Regions from separate parts of the Terrabacter sp. R4-6 genome, predicted to be linked through region 1. Evidence: predicted binding sites of a transcription regulator. Region 1 holds the regulator's gene; each other region holds the start of a gene.

The links. Region 1 encodes LexA, which represses DNA repair genes until DNA is damaged. Its sites were predicted from a motif close to TCGAACANNTGTTCGA; they were not measured.
Region 2: the regulator LexA is predicted to act here: its motif matches at 695-710, upstream of ACSSS0_RS08800 (HNH endonuclease signature motif containing protein).
Region 3: the regulator LexA is predicted to act here: its motif matches at 1,076-1,091, upstream of ACSSS0_RS01055 (DUF6504 family protein).
Region 4: the regulator LexA is predicted to act here: its motif matches at 840-855, upstream of ruvC (crossover junction endodeoxyribonuclease RuvC).

Annotation. Positions count from the first base shown of each region.
Region 1 covers NZ_CP197224.1:4,115,459-4,117,654, reverse strand. The annotation lists gene ACSSS0_RS19115 (LysM peptidoglycan-binding domain-containing protein) at 247-660, opposite strand; gene lexA (transcriptional repressor LexA) at 889-1,614, shown strand; gene ACSSS0_RS19105 (hypothetical protein) at 1,722-2,196, shown strand, end outside.
Region 2 covers NZ_CP197224.1:1,861,351-1,863,546, forward strand. The annotation lists gene ACSSS0_RS08795 (alpha/beta hydrolase) at 1-565, opposite strand, end outside; gene ACSSS0_RS08800 (HNH endonuclease signature motif containing protein) at 748-2,196, shown strand, end outside.
Region 3 covers NZ_CP197224.1:225,935-228,130, reverse strand. The annotation lists gene ACSSS0_RS01060 (DUF4126 domain-containing protein) at 1-687, opposite strand, end outside; gene ACSSS0_RS01055 (DUF6504 family protein) at 1,111-1,794, shown strand; gene ACSSS0_RS01050 (SAV_6107 family HEPN domain-containing protein) at 1,826-2,196, shown strand, end outside.
Region 4 covers NZ_CP197224.1:56,771-58,966, forward strand. The annotation lists gene ruvA (Holliday junction branch migration protein RuvA) at 1-153, opposite strand, end outside; gene ruvC (crossover junction endodeoxyribonuclease RuvC) at 150-806, opposite strand; gene ACSSS0_RS00280 (YebC/PmpR family DNA-binding transcriptional regulator) at 950-1,711, opposite strand; gene pdxT (pyridoxal 5'-phosphate synthase glutaminase subunit PdxT) at 1,708-2,196, opposite strand, start outside.

The DNA.
Region 1 (2,196 bases):
GCGGTCGAGCCCGGTCGCGCGGGCGACCTTGCGCCACAAGGACGGCGCCACGGCCAGGGGTGGGGACAGCAGGACGCCGCACCCCCGGTCAGGGGTGCGGCGTCCGGGGCAGGAACGGCGGGGTCGAAGCGCCGCTACCGCCAGCCGCTGAAGGTGGAGCCAACGCGGCGGATCAGGAGGGCCGGGACCGGCGCAGCCGAGCACACGGCATACGACACGGGACGGGCCCTGGACGGGCTGGACGGGTCAGCGACCCGGGACGACGAGCTGCTGGCCGCTGTGGATCGCTGTGGTGCTGAGGGCGTTGGCGATCTGGAGCTCGACGACGCCCTCGGCCGTGGTCAGCTCGGGAAGCTCGCGGGCGGCGATGCCCGACAGGGTCTGGCCGGACTGGACCGTGATCGTGCGTGGCTCGCCCGTGGCCGACGCGAGCTGGCCCGCCAGGCCGACACCGAGGACGGAGACGACGCCCGCGACGAGGAGCGTGACGACGAGGCGGCCGAAACGCGTCAGGCGCATCGGCGGCCTCGCGGCACGGGCCGCACGCGCGGCCTCGGGCCCGGTGGGGACGAGGACGAGGCGAGGCCGGCCGGTCGACTGCGACCGCGCGGGCTCCTCGGTGTGCGGCTGACGAACGGCCTCGAGGACGATGGCGCTCATGGTGACCTCCCCTTGCTCCTGAACTGGCGAACACATGTTCGATAGAACGTCTGTACGAGTTGTAGCACGGATGTTCGACGAAGTCGAGACACGCATCGAACAGGTGTTTGGCAACTGTGTTCGAACTGCGTAGTCTTTCCTCACACCACAGACCTCACCAGCCACCACTGACACTGGCCCCACACCCAGCGTCACGACGCGGTCTGACGAGCCGACGAAGGGGACACCATGGGCGTGACCGAGCTTCCCGATCGCGAGACCGGCGACGGTCTCACCGTCCGCCAGCGGCGGGTGCTCGAGGTCATCCGCAACTCCGTCGACCGGCGCGGCTACCCGCCGAGCATGCGCGAGATCGGCGACGCCGTCGGCCTCGCCAGCCCCTCGAGCGTCTCGCACCAGCTCAACGCCCTCGTCGCCAAGGGCTACCTGCGCCGCGACCCGAACCGGCCGCGGGCCCTCGAGGTCGTCTCGCCCGACGCGAAGGCCGAGGAGCTCGGCTACCGCGGGGGCGACGCCACCGCGCCGCGTCCGCGCGGCGACCACTACGACACGGAGACCGACTCGGGCGATGCCCGCCCCGAGGCGTCGTACGTGCCGGTGCTCGGCCAGATCGCGGCCGGTGTGCCGATCACGGCCGAGGAGGTCGTCGAGGACGTCTTCCCGCTGCCCAAGCAGCTCGTCGGCGAGGGCGACCTCTTCCTCCTCAAGGTCAACGGCGACTCGATGGTCGAGGCCGCGATCTGCGACGGTGACTGGGTCGTCGTGCGCCAGCAGCAGCACGCCGAGAACGGCGACGTCGTGGCCGCGATGCTCGACAACGAGGCCACGGTCAAGACGTTCAAGCGCACCGACGGGCACGTGTGGCTCATGCCGCACAACCCCGACTTCTCGCCCATCGACGGCGACCACGCGACGATCCTCGGCAAGGTGACGGCGGTCCTGCGCCGGCTCTGACAGCGCCCGCTCCCCCACCGACGACGATGCCGTCGGCGCCCTCCGCGCCGACGGCATCGTCGCGTCCCGGGAGGCGTATCGGGTGAGGCGGCGACAGACTCTGACCCGTGAGCCCTGCGAAGGAGACCGCCATGGCACCTGGCCGCACCCGCGACGTCGTCCTCACCTACCGCTACCTGCGCGGCGCGATGATCGCGCTGCTGCTCATGCTGCTGCTCTCGGTCGGCTACCAGTGGTGGTGGGAGACCGACCACTCGTGCTGGCTCGGCTCGATCAGCGCGTACTACTACACGCCGGCGCGGACCGTCTTCGTCGGCTCGCTCTGCGCGCTCGGGGCCAGCCTCATCGCCTACAAGGGCCACTCGCCCGAGGAGGACGTGCTGCTCAACTTCTCGGGCTTCATGGCCTTCGTTGTCGCCATGGTGCCGACGGTGCCGGACGGACGGTGCGGGCCGAACGCGTACACCCAGACCCCGGCCGAGATCGCCGCGGCCGTGCGCAACAACATCTGGTCGCTCGTCATCGTCGCCGTGCTCGCGGCCCTGGTGGCCGCCTGGCTCAAGCGGGGCGCGATGACGCGCG
Region 2 (2,196 bases), 2.3 Mb from region 1:
TCGTCAGGTTGCCCTCGTCGGTGCCGCACGTCATGACGATGCGCGCGTCGGTGCGGCGTCGCCGGACCCGCCTGACGTTGGTCACGAAGGTCGTGACGCGGTCCCAGAACTCGAAGTCCTCCTCGTCGTCGACGCGCCTGCGGAAGAAGGACCCCGACTGCAGGAAGAGCCCACCGAACGTCCCCGGGTGGCACCACTCCGCCTGGAGGGAGGCGAGCGCTCCCAGGCTCGCCCCCATGAGGGTCGGCCTCCCGTCGATGGCGTATGCGGTCCCGACCGTCGGGAGCACGTGCGCGGTGAGCGCCTCCGCCCAGAGGGGGTTGGCGGCATACCGCTCGTTGCGCGCTCCGGGCTCGAGCAGGACGACGCGGGTCGGTGGGACGCGGCCGGCGTCCGTCGCGGCGCGCAGGACGGAGAGGAGGTGGGCGCGGCGGGAGTACTCCGGACCGTCGTGGGCCATGAGCAGCGGGAGCGCCTCGGCGCGTCGCGTGCCGACCGGCGTGACCATCGCGAGCTCGATGTCGCCGACCGGAGTGCCGGTGACCGTCAGTCTCGTGCGCGCCATGCGGAGACCCTATGCGCGGATGCCGACAGGGACACCCCTGGTCGTCCACAGGTCGCTTCAGTCCTCGGGTTCGACTGCAGGAGAGACCAACTCGTTGTCCACAGGTTGGCTCCGGCTCTTGAAACGCGGTCGAACACCTGTTCTAATAGAGGTCCTGAAGGTGCCATCAAAAGGAGGTTCCCGTGCCGTACGTCGCGTCGCCGGCCGAGACCTCCGCCGTGCGCTCGGGAGGGCCCTGGCCGGTGCTGCGTGCCCGATGGTCCTCCGACCCGGACCACTGGGCGCGCACCCTCGACCCGGTCCTCACGCAGCTGCGCGCGGGGCGCGGGCGGGCCCGAGCGGCGGCGGCGCTGGAGGGGCTGGCGCGGGCCGGGGAGCGGGTGCTCGCCGAGATCCAGGCGCTCGAGGTCGCCAAGGCCCGCCTCGAGGCCGACCTGCTCGCCGCGTACGGCGCACTGGCCACTATCGAGGCCCAGCAGATCGACGCCCTGCCCGCCGGGGCCGCCGCCCGGGTGTCCGCGCGGGTCTCTCCCGAGCGGGTCGTCACCGAGGAGATCGCGCTCGCGACCGGCGTCGGGACCGGGGAGGTCGCCCGGCGGCTCGCGGTGGCCACCCGCCCGCGACGGCACCGGGCGCTGCTCGGCGCGCTCCGCGCCGGGGCGACCTCGCTGCACCGGGTGCTGCAGGTCGCCTCCGACACCGCGTTGCTGCCCGACGCCGACGTCACCACCGTCGCTCAGGCCGTGCTCGCCCCGTCCCGGGACGGCCAACCCCTCCCGCAACGCACCTTCACCGCCCGCCTGCGGCGCGCGGTCGCCTCGGTCGATGCCCGGGGCAGCGCCGAGCGGCACGCGCACGCCCGGGCCCGGCGCGGGGTGTTCGGCCGGGTCACCGACGACGGGATGGGCTGGCTGACCGTCACCACCGACGCCGCGTCCGTCGCCGCGGTCATGGACCACCTCGACACCACCGCGCGCGGACTGCGCGGCGCGGGCGACCCGCGCAGCCTCGACCAGCTCCGCGCCGACCTCGCCACCGACGCCCTCCTCCGCGAAGCCCACCATCGCCGGCCGGAGCTCACCGCCGCGGCCGGCCATGCCACCGACAAGGCGCCCCACAAGGCGCCCGGTGCAGCGTCCAGGGCCACCTCGGGAGGGGTCTCCGGTGGCGCTGCCGCGCTGGCGTGGATCGTCGTGCCCTTCGAGGTCGCCACCGGACAGGCCGACACCGCGTGCGAGCTGCCCGGCCACGGCTGGGTCACCGCCACCCACGCCCGCGAGATCATCACCCGACCCGGCTCCCTCTGGGCCACCCTGCCCGTCGACCTGCGCACCGGCCGAGCCCTCACCCGACCGACCCGCACCTACCGCCCCACCCAAGCCGTCCTCGAGCACGTCCAAGCCGTCGACGGCACCTGCCGCGGACCCGACTGCCACGTCCCCGCCACCCGCTGCGACCTCGACCACGAGACCCCCTGGCCCACCGGACCCACCAGCACCGACAACCTCCACGCCAAGCACCGCCTCCACCACAACCTCAAAACCGACGGCATCTGGACCTCACGACCCGTCGCCGACGACGGCCTCACCTGGACCACCCTCACCGGCCGCACCTACACCACCCACCCCAAG
Region 3 (2,196 bases), 750 kb from region 1:
GTGGCGTTCCCCGCGGGGGAGCGGCTCGGTGGACCCGGCCGACGGGCGCCGCGGGTCTGCCTTGGTGTCGGGCGCTCGGCGGTCGGACGGGACGGCGATGCCCACGCGTTCGCCCCACGCGTCGTAGCGGCGCTTGTAGCGACGGATGCGTCCGGCGAGCTTGTAGACGAGGAAGGCGCCGAGCACGAGGAAGACCAGGGCGATGGCCGCCGCCAGCCACGGGTGCGCGATGGCGAGGGCCGTGACGCCGGTGACCGTGACGTCCTCGGTGGTGCTCACGAGGACGTTGCTCGCGGGCTCGGGCGAGGTGTTGACGGCCGCGCGCAGGCCGGCCTTGATCCCGTGCGAGATGAGGGCCGTGACGCCGCCCGTCGCCGCGCCGACGGCGGCGTCGAGGCTGGCCGTGTCGTGGCCGATGAGGTAGCCGATCGTCGCGCCGACCGCCGGCCTGACGACGGTGTGCACGGAGTCCCAGACGGAGTCGACGTAGGGGATCTTGTCCGCGAGCATCTCGACGACGAAGAGGACTCCCGCCCCGATGAGCACGTCGGTGCGGGCCAGGGCGTTCGGGATCTGGCTCAGGTTGAAGATCTTGTCGGCCAGCCCGAGGACGAGCACGACGGCGTACGCGTTGATGCCGCTGCCCCACCCGGTGGTGAAGGCCATGGGGATGAGCTCGGCGCCCACGACACCCCTTCGGTCGTGCGCCGGTCACGATGGGCCGGTGCGGGTCTGGCCAGGCCGGTCGGCCGAGCCCAGGTCCAACGTCCCTGACGCTCCCGTATTCCCGTGGGCGACGCAACGGGGCGCGCTGGGCTGGCCGGTCGGGGGCAGCGGAACGGGCCCGATCCGTGAGCGGACAGGACCCCTGCGCCCCTCCGTTCGCGGACCGAGCCCGCGGCATCACTCTGCCGCTGGGGACGCGCACCGACCTGAGCCCGGGTACTCAGATCGGTCCGGACCGTGACGGAACGGGCACGTGCGCCGTGGCCGGCTGCAGCGGTTCCGGATCGCGTGGAGGTGACCCGCGGACCGCCTTGACAGGCTGTCGGCGGCAGGGGTTAGGCTTCGAGTATCGAACAGGTGTTCGAATCTCGTTCTTCCGGGTGAGTGCCGGGGAGAGGAGGTCCGGGCCGGTGTTCGAGCCAGTCAGTGGTCAGTCAGTGGTCAGTCAGTGGTCAGTCAGTGTCAGTCAGTTGTCAGTTCAAGTCGTCGGTTGGTGTCGGGCCGCTCGTGTGGGGCGCGGGTGGTCTGGGTCGTGATGTCCGGCCTCGACGTGTCCGAGGGAGACGTGTCGTGGTGCGCAGGTTCAGTGACGCCGTGCAGGTGAGAGTGCGCGAGCGGAAGCAGCAGGAGCAGTCCGTCGTGGGCCGGTCCGATGGCCGGGCCGATGGCCGGGTCGCGAGGTCGACCCGGCCGCCCGGGTCCTCGGGAGCCACCGGGTCCCCGGGGTCCCCGGGGTCCCCGGGGTCGGAGCCATCGGGATCGCCGGCGTCGCCGGGGGACGGGACCCCCGAGGCGCCACCCGAGGCGTTCATCTGGCGCGGTCGTCTCTACGTCGTGCGTGGCGTCCTCGCCCAGTGGCGCGAGCGGCGGGCCTGGTGGCACGACGCGCTCGAGGCCGACGAGGCGCAGGTGCGTCCCGGCGAGACGCTCGTCGCCGCGGCGAACGAGCAGCACGTCTGGCGCGTCGAGGCGAGTCCGGGGTGGTCGTTCACGCCCGGGGTCTACGACCTCGCCCACGACGAGTCCCCGCGCGGCGACCACTGGTCGCTCGTCCGGGTCGCCGACTGAGCCCATGAGACGAGAGAGGAGAGGAACCACCATGACCACCGCCCACGACCTGCGTCGCCCACCCATCTCCGTCGCCGTGCTCGACCTGCTCGAGCGGGGCCGGGCGACCCTCGAGAGCGCGTGCCGCACGAGCGACGCGTCCGAGCGCTACCGCGACGCCCACCTCGGGGCCCTGCGCGCCGCCGCGGCCCTCGTCGCCGCCCGCACCGTGCCGTCGCCCCGCTCGCGACCGCGCAGCGTCTGGCAGGTGCTGCCCGGGGTGGCCCCCGAGCTGGGGGAGTGGGCCGCCTTCTTCGCCGCCTGCTCGGCGCACCGGTCGGTCATCGACCGCGGGGGTCACATCAGCGCGCGCGAGTCCGACGACCTGCTGCGCCAGGCCGAGATGTTCCTCGAGATCGTCCA
Region 4 (2,196 bases), 580 kb from region 1:
GACGAGGCTCGTGGCGAGCTGCGTGGGCTGCCCGAGGCGCACGGACGTCGCCGTGGCCGGCGTGGTGTGGACGAGCATGCCGACACCCCCGACGCCGACCACGACCGAGTCGAGGCCGACCTTGAGGACGGTGCCGGAGAGCGAGGCGATCATCGGGGCTGGGCTCCAGGGTGGGGTCGGGTGGTGGGGCCGGTGCGGGTGGGCTGGGTGGTCGCGGCGCGCAGGCGCTGCACCGGTGGGGCGGCTCCCGGCGGCACACGGCGGGGTATGCCGCTCCCCCGGCGGCCGGAGCGCGCGAGCTCCTCGAGCCGCGCGGTCTCGAGGCGGCTCTGTGTGCCGCCGCGCCACACGTGGCAGATCGCGAGGGCGAGGGCGTCGGCCGCGTCGGCCGGCTTGGGTGGGGTGTCGAGACCGAGCAGACGGGTCACCATCGTCGTGACCTGCGCCTTGTCGGCCCGGCCGTTGCCGCTGACGGCGGCCTTGACCTCGGTCGGGGTGTGGAGGGTGACGGGCAGGCCGAGCCGCTCGGCCATGATCATGACGATCCCGGTCACCTGCGCGGTGCCCATGACGGTGGAGACGTTGGTGTCGGCGAAGACGCGCTCGATGGCCACGGCCTCGGGACGGTGCCGCGCGAACCACTGGCGCATCTCGTCCTCGACGGCGACGAGCCGTCTCGGTGTCGGGTCTCCGGACGGCGTCCGGATGACCCCGACCTCGACGAGGGACAGCTTGCGCCCCGGGACCCCGTCGACGACGCCGACGCCGCAGCGCGTGAGCCCGGGGTCGACCGCGAGGACGCGCACGGCATACCTCCCTGGGTTGGGGCACTGGACGATCCGAACAGGTGTTCGGGACAACGCTAACGGGCCTCCCCCGAAAGGAGGGGAGGCACGCCGGTCCCGGCGTGCCTCCTCGTCGAACCCCCGGGCCGGGTGGGCCCGTGCAGTCAGTCCTCGTCGTCGTCGAGCTGCGCGAGCACGTCGTCGGGGATGTCGCCGTTGGCGAAGACGTTCTGCACGTCGTCGCTGTCCTCGAGGGCCTCGATGACGCGGATCATCTTCTTCGCACCGTCGAGGTCGAGCGGGACCTGGAGGTTCGGGACGAACGAGGCCTCGGCCGACTCGTAGTCGATGCCGGCGTCCTGGATCGCCTTGCGGACCGCGACGAAGTCGGTGGCCTCGGAGATGATCTCCCACGTGTCACCGTTGTCGTTGACCTCCTCGGCGCCCGCCTCGAGCACGACCTCGAGGATGTCGTCCTCGGAGCCGGCGTCCTTGAGGACGGTCACGACGCCCTTGCGGTTGAAGACGTAGGACACCGAGCCCGGGTCGGCGAGCTGACCACCGTTGCGGGTCAGCGCCGTCCGCACCTCGGCGGCGGCCCGGTTGCGGTTGTCGGTGAGGCACTCGATGAGCACGGCGACACCGTTGGGGGCGTAGCCCTCGTACATGATCGTCTGCCAGTCGGCCGCGCCCGCCTCGGCACCCGAGGCGCGCTTGACGGCGCGGTCGATGTTGTCGTTGGGCACCGACGTCTTCTTCGCCTTCTGGATGGCGTCGTAGAGGGTCGGGTTGCCGGCGGGGTCGGCGCCGCCCTGGCGGGCCGCGACCTCGATGTTCTTGATGAGCTTGGCGAAGAGCTTGCCGCGCTTGGCGTCCTTGGCCGCCTTCTGGTGCTTCGTGGTGGCCCATTTGGAGTGGCCGCTCATGCAGTGTCCTCGCGTTCCGGTGACTGGCGTGCACCCGACTGCTGGAGTCGGTGCTCTCTGACGATCGAGACGAACTCGGCGTGGATCCGGCGGTCGGCCCCCACCTCGGGGTGGAAGGACGTGGCCATGAGGTTGCCCTGCCGGACCGCGACGATCCTACCGGCGGCCGGGCCCTCGCTCACGCGGGCGAGGACCTCGACGCCCGGGCCGGCCTGCTCGACCCACGGCGCGCGGATGAAGACGGCGTGCACCGTGCCGGTCGTGGACGGGTCGCTCCAGGTGTACTCGAGGTCCTGCTCGAAGGAGTCGACCTGGCGGCCGAAGGCGTTGCGCCGCACCGTGATGTCGAGGCCGCCCAGGGTCTGCTGGTCGGGTCGGGCGTCGGCGATGCGGTCGGCGAGCATGATCATCCCGGCACAGGATCCGTAGGCCGGCATGCCCTCGGCGATGCGCCGGAGCAGGGGCTCTCGCAGGTCGAAGGCGCG